DNA from 2 places in the Alkalibacterium putridalgicola genome. Region 2 is predicted to be linked to the other one. Evidence: predicted binding sites of a transcription regulator. Region 2 holds the regulator's gene; the other holds the start of a gene.
What was found. Region 2 encodes LexA, which represses DNA repair genes until DNA is damaged. Its sites were predicted from a motif close to CNAACANNTGTTNG; they were not measured.

Region 1: AB4027_RS07890 (replication-associated recombination protein A) is a predicted target of LexA. The motif match lies at 5,632-5,645, and genes of this name have one in related genera.

Annotation. Positions count from the first base shown of each region.
Region 1 covers NZ_CP162615.1:1,673,075-1,682,170, reverse strand. Annotated here, with positions in the region: gene rplU (50S ribosomal protein L21) at 1-285, shown strand, start outside; gene AB4027_RS07920 (ribosomal-processing cysteine protease Prp) at 308-649, shown strand; gene rpmA (50S ribosomal protein L27) at 666-950, shown strand; gene AB4027_RS07910 (class I SAM-dependent methyltransferase) at 1,170-2,177, shown strand; gene AB4027_RS07905 (acetate/propionate family kinase) at 2,197-3,387, shown strand; gene AB4027_RS07900 (universal stress protein) at 3,456-3,920, opposite strand; RNA gene ssrS (6S RNA) at 4,039-4,227, opposite strand; gene AB4027_RS07890 (replication-associated recombination protein A) at 4,290-5,555, opposite strand; gene gshAB (bifunctional glutamate--cysteine ligase GshA/glutathione synthetase GshB) at 5,741-8,008, shown strand; gene AB4027_RS07880 (cysteine desulfurase family protein) at 8,026-9,096, shown strand, end outside.
Region 2 covers NZ_CP162615.1:1,501,658-1,510,753, forward strand. Annotated here, with positions in the region: gene AB4027_RS07055 (ABC transporter ATP-binding protein) at 1-667, opposite strand, end outside; gene AB4027_RS07060 (YneF family protein) at 779-1,024, opposite strand; gene tkt (transketolase) at 1,260-3,260, opposite strand; gene AB4027_RS07070 (DUF896 family protein) at 3,373-3,615, opposite strand; gene lexA (transcriptional repressor LexA) at 3,877-4,512, shown strand; gene AB4027_RS07080 (adenine phosphoribosyltransferase) at 5,387-5,899, opposite strand; gene recJ (single-stranded-DNA-specific exonuclease RecJ) at 5,932-8,238, opposite strand; gene AB4027_RS07090 (DegV family protein) at 8,343-9,096, opposite strand, start outside.

The DNA.
Region 1 (9,096 bases), 170 kb from region 2:
AAACAGTTTAAAGTTGAAGAAGGCCAAGATATCTTCGTAGAAAAATTAGACGGAGAAGCTGGTGATTCAGTTACTTTTGACGAAGTTTTGTTTGTTGGAGGAGATAATACTGTAGTAGGTAATCCCTTCATCGAAGGCGCGTCTGTAGAAGGTAAGATCGAGAAACAAGGTCGTGCTAAAAAAGTAACGACTTACAAATACCGTCGCAGAAAAGATTCCCATAATAAAAAGGGACATCGTCAGCCTTATACAAAAGTTTCTATCACATCAATCAAATCAAACTAATCATTGAGAAAGTGAGACTGAAATGATAGATATTCAATTTCGCCGTAAAGGTTCAAATTTTATGTCAGTCGAAATGTCTGGACATGCTGAAGCTGGCCCGTACGGTTATGATGTTGTCTGTGCTGCCGTTTCAGCCTTAAGTATCGGAACAGTCAATAGTCTGTCAGAGATAGCTGAAATACCCGTAGAGGTCGTTTCTGCTGAAGATTCTGGCGGCTATCTGGAATTTACTATTCCTGCTGGTATTTCTCAAAAACAAATGGAAACAGGCCAGATACTCATGAAAAGCCTTCATCTGTCTTTAAAAAGTATAGAAGAAGAATACAGTGAGTATGTGAAAATTAATTCCCTAAAAGGGAAATAATGGAGGTGCATTGAATATGTTGAAAATGAATCTACAATTTTTCGCTCATAAAAAAGGTGGCGGTTCAACAACCAACGGCCGTGATTCACAATCAAAACGTTTAGGAGCTAAACGTGGAGATGGACAAGTTGTCTCTGGAGGATCTATTTTATTCCGCCAACGTGGAACTAAGATCTACCCAGGTGAAAACGTGGGTCGAGGTGGAGACGACACTTTATTCGCTAAAATTGATGGTGTTGTTCGCTTTGAACGTAAAGGAAAAAACAAAAAGCAAGTTTCTGTTTATCCTGTAGCAAACTAATTATCATAGAAATTGGAATCATAAATCTTTACGATTTTGATTCCTTTTTTTCTATCATTAAAACTGACACTGTGTCATAACGTGTGCTCTGATTCCTACATACGTGCGGCTTAAATCTTGTGCAGGACAATCGAATGAGTTAGAATAATAGTAGAGTTTTATGGTATTTTCAACTCTGTCGGATCTCTGGCAGAGGGTTGAAATGAAAGGATTGTTGCAGTGGATACATCTAAAGTTGAGAAGTTTTATAACGTTTTACTTGGATCGACCCAGCTTATCAAGGAAGATCTGGATTCGACATTTATAGAAGCCTTTATTGAAACAGGTGAAAACATTCTGGACAATGGGCACATTCACATTGAAGATGGGCTCCCTGAACCAGAAACAAGAGATAAATTGAAAGAGTTATATGATTCGATATCTCTGAGCGAGCTGTCGCTGGAAGAAAAGAAAAAGGCTGTTCAAATGATTTTGATCAGTATGGTGAAAGAAGATCAGCTGCAAGTCAACCACCAGCCAACACCCGATGGTATCGGGGTCATCTTGTCTTATTTTATAGACCTTTTCTTTGATAGAGACAAACCGCTTCATATCGCCGATTTATCTGTCGGAAGCGGGAATTTGCTCTATACACTGTTTACGACCCTCTTTTCAAGAAACAAGCAGCTTAAATTGACAGGTGTAGACAACGACGAACTGCTCATATCGCTTGCGTCAACGCTCTCAGCTATGCTGGATATCCCTGTTCATTTGATGCATCAGGATGCCCTGCAGCCCTTGCTGCTCGAACCTGCAGACCTAATGATATCGGATCTGCCTGTTGGCTACTATCCGAAAGAGGTTCAAAGTGAGGAATTTCAGACTCGCTTCGAAGAGGGGTACTCCTACAGTCATTTCCTGCTCATTGAACAAGGATTCAAATACTTGAAAGAAAGCGGCTATGCCTTTTACCTGCTTCCGACGAATGTGTTTGAATCAGAAGAAGTAAAAAGCCTGCTGAAATATGTTCATTCTGTCGGGCACGTCCAAGGGATCGTTCATATGCCGCTGGAATGGTTCAGTTCAGCCAAGGCCAGAAAATCTCTGTTTATTGTTCAGAAAAAGGGAGCAGACAGTAAACAGGTATCTGAAGTGCTTGTTTCTGATGTACCGAACATCAAAGATCAGGAAGCATTCCAATCGTTTATCATCAATATAAAAAAATGGAAAAAAGAGCAGAACATTTAAAAATGGGAGAGAATACAATATGTCAAAAACTATTGCTATCAATGCAGGAAGTTCAAGTTTGAAATGGAAATTATTCACTATGCCTCAGGAAGAAGTCCTTGCTTCAGGCATCGTTGAACGTATCGGATTGAACGATTCGATCTTCACTATCAAATACAACGATGGTGAAAAATACGAAGAAGTCGTAGATATTGCGGACCATGAAATTGCTGTAGAAATGCTTTTAAAACAGCTGACTGAACTAGGTATCATCGAAGACTTCAACGAGATCACTGGTGTTGGACACCGTGTCGTTGCCGGCGGAGAAATCTTCAAGGATTCCGCTTTAGTGACTGATGAAGTCGTGGAACAGATCGAAAGTTTATCTGAGTTTGCACCGCTGCATAACCCTGCCAATGCGACAGGCATCAAGGCGTTCCGTAAGATTTTACCGGATATCACAAGTGTTGCAGTATTTGACACGTCTTTCCATCAGACCATGCCTAAAGTGAACTACTTGTACAGCATTCCTTTAGAATACTATGAGAAACACAATGCACGTAAATACGGCGCACACGGAACCAGTCATAAATATGTTGCCCAGCAAGCAGCTGAAATGCTGGAAAAACCGATTGAAGACTTGAAAATCATCACCTGCCACTTGGGTAACGGTGCATCGATCACTGCGGTCGACGGCGGAAAATCAGTTGATACTTCAATGGGCTTCACTCCTTTAGCTGGAGTAACGATGGGCACACGTTCAGGTGACATCGATGCTTCACTGCTTCCATTCTTGATGGAAAAAGAAGGCATTGAAACGATCAATGACATGATCTATATTCTGAATAACGAATCCGGTCTTAAAGGCCTTTCTGGGATTTCAAGTGATATGAGGGACTTGGAAGACGCAGAGGAAACAAATGAACGTGCAGCCTTGGCTCTGCGTATCTTTGAAGACAGAGTAATCAAATACATCGGTTCTTATGCAGCAACGATGAATGGTGTCGATGCGATCGTATTTACTGCGGGTATCGGTGAAAATGGTATAGAGACACGTGAGAACATCATCAATGGTGTTTCATTCCTTGGTGTCAACATCGATAAGGAAAAAAATGATGTCCGCGGCAAACAGAGAGTTATTTCTACAGACGATTCTAAAGTTAAAGTGCTGCTCATTCCTACAGATGAAGAACTTATGATTGCCCGTGATGTACAGAAATTAAGTAAGTAAAACAAACAAAAAAACGTCTCTTTCACGGTAAAGGAAAGAGACGTTTTTTATTTGAATCGCTTGGTCGATCAGTCTTCTGTGAACTCGTTGTTCAGGTCAGTACGTACGATCAGCACGTCACACTCAGCCTGACGGATCACATATTCAGAAACGGACCCTACAAAGATTCGTTCTACCGCATTCAAACCGGTCGCACCCAGCATGATCAAATCGATGCTTTCAGCTTCAGGGATCTGTTTGGCGATCATTATTTTCGGTGAGCCGTATTCTAGTACAGTCTTGACTTGTGACAAGCCTTCTTTTTCCGCATATTCTTTGTAGTCGTTAAGGGTATTCTTGGCTTCTTCACGCGCATTATCTGCGATCGATCCATCAAACGTACTGAATGACTGATAAGCCCGCGTATCGATAACGTGAGCAAGAACCAGAACAGCATCATTTCGCTTAGCCACTTCGACAGCTTTCTTGAACGCTTTCTCTGCCTGCTGAGACCCGTCTATCGCTACCAATATCTTCTTGTACTCTTGTAACATGTGACACACAACCCTTCATATTTTCTTACCTTCATTATACTAAAAAAGTAAGCGATTACCTAATAAAAGGAAAAAAGAGCCAGGACGCTAGGTCCTGGCTCAGTTTATGACTAAGTATAAGAAATCCGATGGTGCCGGTTGAATGCCATGTTAGGTTGAACCCGCTATTGGCAGGTGGGCTTCACCAGAAAAATATTTGACTTCCAAGTGATAAGGCGTGTCAGCAATTCTTCCTTTAGAATCCCAATGTTTTAATAAAATGTTCGGTCAACACAGTTTGTAGGCATCGCGTACACCTCAGAATTCTTATCTTTATATTAGCACAGAGGTCTAGTTTAGTCAACGCAGAGTGCTCGGTTACGAAAAAAATTATTTGTTGTTGAACTTGGATAATTGACTGTTCAAAGCATTCTCAAATTTAGATGTAGCTGCCGGTGAATAGTACCGTTTATTCTTGATGGTGTCTGGGAGGTACTGCTGTTTGATCCAGTGATCGTCATGGTTATGGGGATACTGATAGCCGATCCCGCTGCCTAGTTTTTCAGCTCCAGAATAATGGGCATCTTTCAGGTGATCAGGGACATCTCCGGATAGACCGTTTCTTACATCGCTTAAAGCGGCATCTATAGCGGAAATGGCACTATTGGACTTGGGTGACAGACACATCTCTATCACCGCATTGGCCAAGGGGATACGGGCTTCTGGAAAGCCAATTTTTTCTGCTGCTTCTGCTGCAGTGACGACACGGGCGACCCCTGCCGGATTGGCTAGACCGATATCTTCATATGCTGTGACGATAAGGCGTCTGATGATGACTTTGAGTTCGCCAGCCTCGATCAAGCGAGCTAAATAGTGAAGTGCAGCATGGACATCACTGCCGCGAATGGACTTCTGAAAAGCAGAGATAGCATTGTAATGGGCATCGCCATCTTTATCATGACTCAACGCCTTCCTTTGAAGACATTCTTCGGCCGTTTCTTTCGTGATGACGATCTTACCGCTGCTGTCTGCTTCGGTTGACTTTACAGCCAGCTCCAAGGCATTCAAGGCACTTCGCAGATCCCCTTGAGTGGCCCGGGCAAAGTAGGCCAGTACATTTTTTTCAATAGCGATAGAATAGGAGCCGAGACCATCTTCCTCGTCGGTCAGCGCCCTGTTTAAGGCAGAGATGATTTGGTCCTCCGCCAGAGGTTTCAGTTCAAAGATCTGTGCCCGACTTCTGATCGCTGGGTGAATAGAAATATAGGGATTTTCCGTCGTAGCCCCGATCAAAACGATCCGTCCGTTTTCAAGATGTGGGAGCAGAAAATCCTGTTTGGGTTTATCTAGACGATGGACCTCATCGAGGAGCAGAACCACCGTTCCGCTCATTTTTGCTTCTTCGACTACGATCTCCAGATCCTTTTTCTTGTCTGTCGCTGCATTCAGCATGCGAAAGGCATATTGAGTGGATCCGGCTATGGCGCTTGCTATGCTCGTTTTTCCGATACCGGGAGGACCATATAAAATCATGGAGGAAAGCTGTTTGGCTTTTACCATCCGCCATATGATCTTTCCTTCTCCCACGAGGTGCGTCTGTCCTACGATGTTGTCAATGGTTTTTGGCCGCATGCGGTAGGCTAATGGTTTGTTCAATGTGATTCTCCTTAATGAAACGCGTAATTTCAGGTGATACAAGTATAGCATTCTTTCTTCTACAATGGAACAAAAGTGAACGAATGTTTGCTATGGAAAAGACTAATTTTTTATGTTGGATGAGACCTTTTGTGATATGATATAAATTGATATCAACAGCATATTATATTAAGAGGAAGTATAAAATGAATCTAAAGAAAATAATACAGAACAATCAGCTTGAACCTTATTTTGTAAAAGGATCCTTCGGTATAGAGAAGGAAGGGCTAAGAACCGATGAATCAGGACATCTCGCTCAAACAGATCATCCGGCCGGATTCGGTAGCCGTAATCATCATCCTTATGTCCAGACAGACTTCAGTGAGGCGCAGCTTGAATTAGTTACGCCGGCTCTCGACACGTTGAAGCAGCAGTATCAATGGCTGAAGGCTTTGCATGATGTCGTCAACCGTACGATCGATGAAGATGAATTTGTCTGGCCATTCAGCATGGCTAATATCCTGCCGGAAGAAGAGGATATTCCTCTGATCAAAGTGGATGATTACAGAGAAATCCGGTATCGTGAAAAATTGGCTGAAAAATATGGCAGAAAAAAACAGATGATCAGCGGTGTCCATTATAATTTCTCTTTTACCCCTGAGTTTCTGGAGAAAATCAACAGTCATGTTCAGTCAGAAGAAAATGTCGATGAGTGGTGCAATGACTTGTACCTGAAGATGTCACGAAATTATCTAAGGTATCAGTGGGTCCTGACTTACCTGTTCGGAGCATCTCCCACAAGTCATCCTTCGCTTTTGGACAGTGAGACTATCGGTCCTGTAAGAAGTCTTAGAAACAGCCAGTACGGCTATCACAACACGTTCAGCGATAATGTTTCTTATGAATCCATAGAGAATTATATTCGTGATATCGAAGAGTTAGTACAAAACAATACTTTATATGAAGAAAGAGAATATTACGGTTCATCGCGTTTACGGGGCGCCGGAAAAAACGTGTGCCAGTTAGTCAATAACGGCACACGCTACGTTGAATTCCGGTCATTCGACCTGAACCCGCTCGATCCGCTTGGATTTTCTTATGAGCAGTCTCTATTTGTTCATGTCTTTCTACTGACAATGGTTTGGATGGATGAAGACAACACTGATGAGGATATCAAGGTAGGTATAGCTAAGAACGCAGCCACTGCGCTTGAACATCCCTTTGAACCTTCGCAGTATAAAGAAGAAGGTCTTGCATTATTGAAACGTATGAAGGAGACCAGTCTGGAACTGGATCTGAGTGATGACTATACAGCTGTGATAGACAAAGCGATCCATCTGTTTCATCATCCAAAAGAGACGCTGTCCGCTCGGATCGTCGAGGAACAGAAAGACAGAGGCTCATTTATTGAATATGGTATCGCGCTCGGGAAAAGCTATAAACAGCTTTCTCTTGAGAAACCTTTCCTTTTGAATGGGTTTGAAACACTGGAAATGAGCACCCAGCTCCTTTTGTTCGATGCTCTGCAGCTCGGTGTGAAAACGACGGTGCTGGATGAACAGGACCAGTTTCTTGCCTTTAATCATAAAGGGGATAAAGAGTACGTCAGAAACGGAAATATGACATCAAGAGATACGTATATTTCCCATTGGATCATGGCGAATAAAACCGTGACGAAGAAACTACTCAAAGACAATGATTTTGCTGTCCCTGAAGGTGAAGAGTTTTCTTCACTAGAAGAGGCTAAAGATTATTATCCTATTGCCAGAGACAAAGCCATCGTCATCAAGCCCAAATCGACCAACTACGGTATCGGCATCACGATTTTTAAACAAAGACCTGAAAGAGCTGATTATGAAGAAGCACTGAACTTCGCCTTTACAGAAGATGACAGCATCCTCATAGAAGAATATATCGAAGGGACTGAATATCGCTTCTTTGTACTGAATGGGAAAGTTGAAGCTGTCCTGCTGCGCGAACCGGCCAATGTTACGGGGGACGGTGAGCACACGGTCAGAGAGCTTATCGAAATGAAAAACACTCATCCTTACAGAGGAGAGAATCACCGTGCTCCGCTGGCAAAAATAAAAATGGGTGAGATCGAAGCACTCATGCTAAAAGAACAAGGTTACACTTTCGACAGTGTCATAGCTAAAAAAGAAAAAGTATATCTCAGGGAAAATTCAAATATCTCTACGGGTGGTGACTCTATCGATGTGACTGACGACATGCATGAAAGTTATAAACGCATTGCAGAAGAAATCGCAAGTGCATTAGATGTTAAAGTAACTGGTTTGGATCTGATCGTCCCTGACATTAAAGTACCGAGTACAGAAGAGAATAAAGGCTATACTGTCATAGAAGCCAACTTTAACCCGGCGATGAATATGCATGCCTATGTACAAAAAGGAAAAGGCAGACGCTTATCAAGAAAAGTGCTGGATATGTTATATCCTAACATCGAACTCTCTTAGTTTAGAAAGGATAAATTATGAGCGAAACAGTCTATTTAGATCATGCAGCGACTACTCCCATGCACCCTGAAGTAATTGAAATTATGACAGAGGCTATGAAAAGAAATTTTGGAAATGCCTCAAGCATTCATCAAATCGGACGTGAAAGCAGAGGCCTGGTTGAAGAAGCGCGCCGAACGTTTGCGGAAAGTATACATGCCAAGCCTCAAGAAATTGTCATTACGAGCGGCGGGACCGAAAGTGATAATATCGCCATATTAAAGACTGCTGAAAAGTACAAAGATAAGGGGAAACATATTATAACGACTGTGGTCGAACATCCGGCTGTCTTGAAACCCATGGCATATCTAAATGAAACAGGATTTGATATCACTTATTTGCCTGTCAATGAAGATGGGGAAGTAACCGTGGAACAAGTCAAAGAAGCTCTCCGGGAAGAGACTATACTTGTTTCGATCATGTATGGGAATAATGAAATCGGAAGTCTTATGCCTATCAAAGCAGTAGGTCAATATTTGAAAGAAACTGCTCCTGAAGTGGTCTTTCATACAGATGCTGTTCAGGCTTATGGGACTGAGGATATCGACGTAAGAGATGAAAATATTGACTTACTCTCAGTCTCCGCGCATAAAATCAACGGACCCAAAGGGATAGGCTTTCTCTATATAAATGAGGATATCTCAATCCCCCGTCTAATTATGGGTGGAGAACAGGAGAACAACAAACGAGCGGGAACTGAAAACATCCCTGGTATTGCGGGCTTTAAAAAAGCAGTAGAACTGAGAATGACAAACAAAACAGATCTAAGAGATTCTTATAGTTATTTCAAAAAACTGTTTATTAATAAACTAGAAGAAACTGATATAGACTTTAGCGTAAATGGATCAATGGAAAGAAGTCTACCACATATACTGAGCATTCATTTGAAGGGAGTACCGTCAGATAAACTGCTCATCCACTTGGATTTAGCTCGAATCGCCGTATCGACAGGTTCCGCCTGCTCAGCAGGGAATGTTGACCCTAGTCATGTATTGATTGCTTTATATGATAAGGGACACCCGGCAATCGAAGAAACAATAAGAGTGAGT
Region 2 (9,096 bases):
ATTTCTCGACATCTTCCTTTTCCTGACCAAACGTCTTCATGACTTTGATCCCTTGAATGCTTTCCTGGACTTTATCATTCAACTGAGAAAAGGCAGCTTGAGCATCCCTAAACCGCAAGTGCAGACGCTGGCCTAGAATACGTGACGTCAGTGCCAGAAATGGCAAAGGAATGACGGCGATCAGTGTCAGACGCCAGTCAACGACGAACAGCATAGCCAAAAGCGTTGTCAGCCCTACGCTTATGGCATCTGCCATCGTCAGGACTCCCCCACCGGCGACCATGCGCAGCCCACGCAAGTCGTTGGTTGCATGCGCCATTAAATCGCCGGCTCTGTATTTCTGGAAAAATGTATTATCCATGTTTGTAAAATGGTCGTATAACTGTTTTCTGACTATTTGTTCCAGCTTGGCGGCATTCCCCCATATATTCACACGCCACATGTACCGCAAAATATACTGCAGCACAGCTGTAGAAGTCAAAATGAGCATCCACTGCAGTAATGATTGTTCAGTCAAGACATCTGTCTCGATCTCATCTACCACGATCCCGATGATCCGAGGCGGTATCAGCTGCAGAACAGCCACGATCATTAAACCTGCGACCCCTAATAAATAGGATTTTTTCTCTTGCTTGAAAAACCATCCTAACCGTTTAAATATATCCATAATTCTAATCTCCCACATTTTACATTTTTCTACCGGTTACATTCTTCAATGTGACAATATGTCATATTGGGTTAAAGTTGAACGGACAGGCTATCTGTCCGTCAATTCAACCTATTTCTTTTTGTTTTTTGTGCTTTTACTTTTCTGTTGCGTCTTCATCTGGCTCATCATCTGATTGATTTTTCTTTCAGAAGGTTTCTGACCCATCTGCATCATCATCATGCGCAGCATGTTTTCATCGATAGGAGGATTTTTCTCAAAGTAGTCCATCATATATTTTCTGGCAATGAAGAATCCGCCAGCAAGTCCACCGATCAGTGCCAATAAAATTAATACTATCGCTAACCACATATCCATACATATTCACTCCTCTCAGCTATTACTTGTTACTAATAAACCTGTCGCCCGTTTTATACATTCCAATAAAACTGCTCACTGAACTATTTTACACAATTAACATGGAAAAATAAACCTATAAACGTAATTTAGTGTATATTATACGTTTGATTCAAGATTTGATTTTTAAAAAACTTCCTTTCAATTAAGAAATTGAAAGGAAGTTTTCCAGATCTTTATTCAGTATTTGAACGATTTAGCTGTTTAAAGATAGAAAAGTGTTCACAACGTTCTCAGGTGTAAAGCCGTAAGCTTCAACAACTGCTTCGCCGTTACCACTGGCACCGAATTTATCTATAGCCATCACTTTACCGGCATCTTTGACATATTTATGCCAGCCGAATGATGAGCCCATTTCGATCGCTACACGATTTTTAACAGCACTTGGAAGAACTGACTCTTTATACTCGTCAGACTGATCTTCAAACAAGTCGAAACTTGGCATTGAGACGACTGATACGTCTTTGCCTTGTGCTTTAAGCTCTTTTTGAGCATCCATTGCCAATGAAACTTCTGACCCAGTCGCGATCAGGATGCCGTCCGGTGTTTCTTTGTCAGCTGGTGACAGGACGTAGGCGCCTTTTTTAAGGTTTTCTCTAGCCAATTCTTTTGAACCGGCAAGGACTGGAAGATTTTGACGAGTCAACACAAGCATGGTTGGTCTGCTTTGTGAAGTCAGTGCAACTTCCCATGCAGCTGCTACTTCGTTGCCGTCAGCAGGTCTCACAACAGATAAGTTGTGCATGCCGCGGAAACTTGAAAGCTGTTCGACAGGCTCGTGTGTCGGACCGTCTTCACCTACAGCAATAGAGTCATGTGTCATGACATAAATAGCTGGGATTTCTGATAAGGCAGCTAAACGGACAGCTGGTCTCAAGTAGTCAGTGAATACGAAGAATGTTGAGACGTAAGATTTGGTCCCTCCATGCAGCATGATACCATTTAAGGCAGCAGCCATGGCAAATTCACGTACACCGTACCAGATGTTGCGTCCTTCATATTGTCCAGCCTGGAAATCTTCAACACCGTCGATGGTTGTTTTGTTAGATCCAGACAAGTCGGCAGATCCGCCCCATAGGTTAGGAACAGCTTTAGCGATGGAATTCAACACTTCACCACTTGTTGAACGTGTAGCAGCAGCCCCGTCGCCTTCTGAAAAGACTGGCAGTTCTTTATCCCAGTTCTCTGGTAATTTACCAGACAATGAATCTTCAAACTGGGCAGCTAGATCTGAATGGGTATTGCGATAGTCTTCAAGCTTTTTGTTCCATTCTGATTCAAGTTTATCGCCTTTATCGATCATGTGCTCTTTAAAGCGTTTAGCTACTTCTTCAGGGACGAAGAAATCTTCGCCTTCCCATCCGTAAGCTTTTTTAGCTGCTTCAACGCCTTCAGGTCCTAATGGTGCACCGTGGACATTATGTGTTCCAGCGTTGGGCGCTCCGAAGCCGATAACTGTTTTGATTTCGATCAAGGTTGGTTTGTCTGTTGATTCTTTTGCTTTTGTGATCGCTTTGTCGATAGCGTCCAGATCGTTGCCATCTTCGACTAAGATATGTTCCCATCCATAAGCTTCAAAGCGTTTGCCGACATCTTCCGTGAAAGCTTTAGATGTTGGTCCGTCCAGCTGAATGTCATTGGAATCGTATAACATAACCAGTTTACCCAACTTAAGGTGTCCGGCAAGAGATGCAGCTTCTTGAGATACACCTTCCTGAAGATCGCCGTCTCCACATAATGCATAGGTGTAATGGTCGACGATAGAATAGCCCTCTTTATTGTAAGTAGCTGATAAGTGTGCTTCAGCCATTGCCATACCTACCGCATTCGCGATACCTTGTCCAAGCGGTCCAGTTGTTGCTTCCACGCCGTCTGTGACATGTACTTCTGGGTGCCCTGGTGTATTGCCTTCAAGTTGACGGAAATTTTTAAGATCGTCAACACTGACCTTGTAGCCAGACAAGTGAAGCAAGCTGTAAAGCATCATAGAACCGTGTCCTGCACTTAATACGAAACGGTCACGGTCGAACCATCTCGGGTTTTTAGGATTGACATTCAAGTGACGTGTCCATAATGTATACGCCATTGGTGCTGCCCCCATAGGTAACCCCGGGTGACCTGAATTTGCTTTCTGTACGCCATCAATACTTAATGTACGAATCGTATCGACTGCCATTTGATCGGTTTTATCGAACAATGAACTTCATTCCTTCCGTTTGTTTAAAATTTAAACTCACTATATTAGTGTACTATCATTACGCTTTCATTTCAATGTAAACTCTATCAATAGAAGAAAACGTAAGTGGCGTTCACCCACGATCGTGAAGGCCTTTATCTTTCTGGATTTCCTTCACTTTATCAGGAGTCACATCGTTTCCGTCAGGATCTACTATTTTCATGCCTTCTATATGGTTTCTCATACCAGAACGGAACGCTTTGATGTACTCGTCTCTTAAACCTTTTTGTTCCTGCTTTTCCTCATCAGTTAAGCCGTCATTGCGCTCTTTTCTTACTAATTCATTGATGCGGTCGAGCTTTTGTTTCTCAAGCATGTTATCCTCCTTACACCATTTAAGTCATTTATTTCTCACATTACCTATCATACCATTTGTGACAATAAAGTGGTAGTTATAGATAGCATTCTCATTTATTTATCAAAATAATGACATTTTTCCAGGTATAGCTTCTAAGAATTCCACTCCCCTCCTTTTATTCGAACATTCGTTTGATTCAGGGTATATACTATGCTATACTTTAATAAAATATAGAACGGTTGTTCCATATACTGAACAAATAACAGAGAGGGTTTTAGTATGACGACAAGAGGGCGTAAAGGTGAGAAACAGCTGGAGATCCTGAATTTCATCTATAAACAAGTAAAAAAGAAAGGTTATCCACCTACTGTTAGAGAAATCGGTGAAGCCACGGCACTATCATCTACCTCTACAGTGCACGGACACCTGGCCAGACTTGAAAAAAACGGCTTTATCCTGCGTGACCCTTCTAAACCGCGAGCCATTGAATTTACTCCTTTAGGACTGGATAAGCTGGGCATCGACCCGGACGAGGATAAGATCCCCCTTCTGGGTATCGTCACAGCCGGGGAACCGATCCTTGCGATCGAAGAAGCAACGGACTACTTCCCTATCCCCAATGACCTTGAGATAGAAAAAGGCAATCTGTTCATGCTGACCATTCGCGGAGACAGTATGATGGATGTCGGCATTTTAGACGGCGACCAGGTCATTGTCAGAAAACAGGAAGCTGCCAATAATGGTGATATCGTTATCGCTATGACTGATGAAGATGAAGCGACCTGTAAACGATTCTACAAAGAAGCCAATCATATCCGATTACAGCCGGAGAATGAAACGATGGCTCCTATCATACTTAATGATGTAAAAATCCTTGGGAAAGTTGTTTCATTATACAGAAGTCACATTTTTTAAGAAATATCATACGAAATGAAAAAGGCTGGGATAAAAACTCCCGGCCTTTTTGCTTTTTTGAAACTGTTGGAGAGTGAGGACATTCAGATGAGTGATTTCGCTGCATGACAACCACTTCCTAGTGAATCACGGTATCAACTGGTCACTAAACGGCTATTGTGACTACTTCCTGTAAATTTACGGTGTGAACTGGTTACAAAACTGCAGGAGGAATGTTTTTCCTTGACTAAACGTAGGAAAGAGGCTGGGGCAGAAATGTCCCAGCCTCTTTCGTGTTTCCTTATCGATTCCTCCCGCAAACGCGTGATAAAAACCAGTCCGTCTTCCGCTTTATCATAAGTCGATGCTTTGCCGTTTTACATGAGATAGCTAGATCTCCTGCAGGACTATAAAAGCTATTTCCGTTAAGGTTACTCTTGATCGCTCCAGCTACCTTAGACGATTAGGATCAGGTCTCGCTTCCCTAAGTGACGAATAAAGCAAACTTCGGCAGATAGGCAGGTTCGATTTTTTTCTAACTGTCGAATTCTACTGTTATTCGGTCGATAGGGTTAGCTGGCAGTAACCTAATTACCGAAGAAGGCTCACTTCGGTAATTAGGTTGACAGGATGAGTTTCAATGTGTCGAGTACAGGTCCACTTCGGTAATTAGGTGCTGCTCTTTATTCCCTACTTACTGAATAGTGAGAACTTCGGCAAGTTCTTTTCGTAACCCAAATCGTACTTACCGAATCAGCTGAAAAGCTGAAGCTTTTTAGGTTCAGACTCTAACTCTAAGCCTTCTTTAAGACCTCTTTCCCCTTACTATGCTTAAATAAAAAAAACAGGTAAAAACCACCCTCGTGGTCTTTACCTGCAGATTTCAGAATGTCTATTAATACTTCATCAAGGTGAAGATATCGTAACCTTTGATTTTGTCTCGGCCTCTAAGCTCTTCCAATTCAATAAAGAATGCTGCACCAACGACGACGCCTCCAAGTTTCTCTACGAGTTCGATCGTAGCAGCGATGGTCCCACCAGTTGCGAGAAGATCATCTGTGATCAGCACTTTCTGACCAGGTTTAATAGAGTCTTTGTGTAATTGCAAAACATCGGTACCGTATTCAAGACCGTAGTTTACTTCGATCGTTTCTCTTGGCAGCTTCCCTTTTTTACGGCAGGGTGAGAAACCAATTTCCAGCTCATAAGCTACTGGACATCCTACGATAAAGCCTCTTGCTTCAGGACCTACGATCATTTCAACGCCTTTGTCTTTAGCATATTCAACGATTTTATCCGTTGCGGCCTTATAGGCTTCCCCATCTGCCATCAATGGTGAAATATCTCTAAATATGATACCTTTTTCCGGAAAATCAGGAACATCCGCAATATATTTCTTAAAATCCATTTGTCTTCCTCCATCATTTGAATCGTTCATCATTATTTTTTCAGGTAAGCAAGCAACTCTTTAAAAGAACTGTAGACAAGTACTTCTTCTGCTTCTATCTGCTTCAGCCTTTTTTTATAAGTCAGCGTATCTTCCAGCTGTTTTTTACTCGGATTCGACACTAAACTCAACTTCCCATCTTCCATTGTAACAAATTCGTTCTCTAAAAACACCATTAACATGAATTTTAATGTATCTTTATCTAAATTCATACTTTTCACCATGTGTTTCGTGTCTTTAGACAGAACGACTTCCTGCTTTTTCATCAACCACTTGTATAATTTCTGAAAATGCTGTTTTTTGGGCATCCCTTTCAGATAATAGTCATTAGGCGAATGAAAATAGAGGTAGATCGGATGTGACTGATATGTCTGATAAATCGATTTGAAATGTTCAACATCTTCTGGGGTATCCACGATGATGATCGGCGTCCCGGAAGGAATTTCTTTTAATTCTGATTCACTGTCTGCGATTTGATGAGTGGACCCACTATCGATACGTGGCGTCCATTGTGCGGCAATAGCTTTCTGGAAAAAGATGAAATGAACATTCGATGCTTTAAACATCTTGTCCTGAATGGCACTTTTCCGCTGATCAATGATCAAGGGTTCTTTTGACTTGTAGTCGAGAGCCTGAAGCTGTACTTTTCTGAATCCGTTCCATTCATTTATCGACAAGTAACCGATGATATCGATTTCCGGCGAGGACTTCAGGATGTCAGACCAGTCTGCGCTGTTAAAGGCGATCATGTCCAGCTGGCTATCGTCTTTTTGTAAAGTGGCTTTGAAATGCGTCTGATTCGCGCCGATTTTTTTTGTATTTTCAGGAAAAACTGACCCGATTTTCACCAGTGGTTTCGTGTTATCCTGTCCGAACGGTTTCAGCTGCTCGATGTCTTCGATAGTTTGTGTATCGATATCTCTCCAGTCGATTTCAGTTGCGATATGAAACGTTTTTTCACTTTTAAGTGAACCTGACAGCTGTTCCGCTTTTTTGTTGACTTCTTCTGTGAATTCTGACAAGTAGCTTCGATCCAGGCTGAGACCGCAGGCCATTTCGTGCCCGCCAAAACTTTGAAGTTTATCCCTGAAGTCATTAACGCACTCATAAAGATTGAACCCTTCAATACTCCTGCCGGAACCTTTTATTTTATTTTCAGATTCATTGACTGTCAGAACGAGCACGGGTTTATGGAATTTCTCAGTGATCTTACTTGCAACGATCCCCAACACACCTTCATGCCAGTTTTTCTTTGCCAGAACCATCAGGGACTGATTTTTTTTATCTTCAGCCATGATCATCGCTTCTTCAGTGATCGCCTCGACAATAGCTTTCCGCTCATCATTTTTTGCCAGGATCTCATGACTCAGTTTAACGGCTTTTTCTTCATCAAAGGTGGTCAACAAGTCTACCACCAACGAGGCATCCCCTAATCGTCCCACCGCATTGATGGGGGGAGCCAGCTGAAAACCTACTGTTTCTTCATCCACTGAATCAGGTTTGATATTACTGGCCTGCATCAAAGTGATCAATCCCAGACGCTGCGTCTGCTGCAGGACTTTCAGACCATAGTAGGCGATCGCTCTGTTTTCTCCGGTCAATGAAACCAGATCTGCAATCGTTCCGATAGCTGCCAGTTCAAGAAACTCCATTGAATTTTCACCAAGCAGAGCCTGTGCCATTTTCATACTGACTCCCGCTCCGGAGAGGTCCGGTGTTGTATAATGTTGTTCCGGATGTCTAGGATGTATGACCGCATAGGCCTCCGGGAGAACATCCGGACATTCGTGGTGATCCGTCACAATGACATCCACGCCTCTGGACCGAGCATGTGAAATAGCCTCATGACCAGATACACCGTTATCCACGGTCACGATCAAGTGTGTTCCATTATCAATTAACTGATCAAATGCTTCGACATTCGGACCATAGCCTTCTTTGAATCGGTTGGGAATAAAATAATCGACTTGTCCCCCGAGCAGTTCGATGGCTTCATAAAGAATGGCCGTACTCGTTACGCCATCGGCATCATAATCACCATAAACAGTTATCTGCTCATGACTTTCCACAGCAGCCATTATCCGCTCTACTGCTTTTTCCATATCATAAAATAAAAAAGGGTCTCCGATCAGATCCATACTGGGGGTAATAAACTGTTCGACCGCCTCTTTCGTCTCCAAGCCTCTTTTCAAGCACAGCTCTGCGAATGTTTTTGATCGACCAAGTTCTGATGCCAGCTGATCACGTTTTGCTTCGTCTATCTGTTTATTCAATTTCCATACAGTTTTTTTATTTTGCATTCTGTCACTCCTCGTATTACTCACAGACTTATATTATAACAAAAAAAAGACACAATAAAGAATAGACTTCATTGTGTCTTGAAACATTTCTATTTTCAGACTGATCAATCGAGAATCTGTACCCCGATACCGATTAGTCCAGGACCAGTATGGACACCTAAAGCAGGGCTGACCTGATCATAGTAAAAATGTTCGTAGTACGGTAATAACTCTTTCATTTCTTCCCTGATCGCTTCAGACTCTTCACGTGCGGATTCCCCACCGTAAGCGATAGCTAAATGATATTTTTGAGACCCTTCAGCAAATTCCTGTACGAGCTCAAGTGTTTTCTTCACTGATTTAGACTTTCCTCTGACTTTAGCGACAGTATGATAAATGCCTTCGTCATTACACGTAATAATAGGTTTCAGATTCATCATACTTCCGACAATAGACTGAACAAGTCCGATTCTTCCACCTTTTTGGAGATATTCAAGTGTAGGGACATGGAAAAAGATTTTCGCCTTGTCTACACCTTCTTTAAGGTTCGTTTTGAGTGTTTCCCATTCGACTCCGCTGTTGGACTGTATGGCAGCTTCGGCTACAGAAAACCCAGAGCCAATACCAATATTTTTCGTATCCAGCACGAAGATATCAAGACCTTCATATTGTTCGGCAACGACTCTTACCATGTTATTCGTTCCACTTAAGCCACTTGAAATAGTCACGGCAACCACTTTTTCATAGCCCTCAGCTTTGATTTCATCAAACATTTCTTTGATCATTTCACCATCAGGCAACGACGTTTTTGGAATTTCCTCTTCCATGCGATCATAAACTTCCTGAGCTGTGATGGTTTTTTTGTCGATATATTCCCCA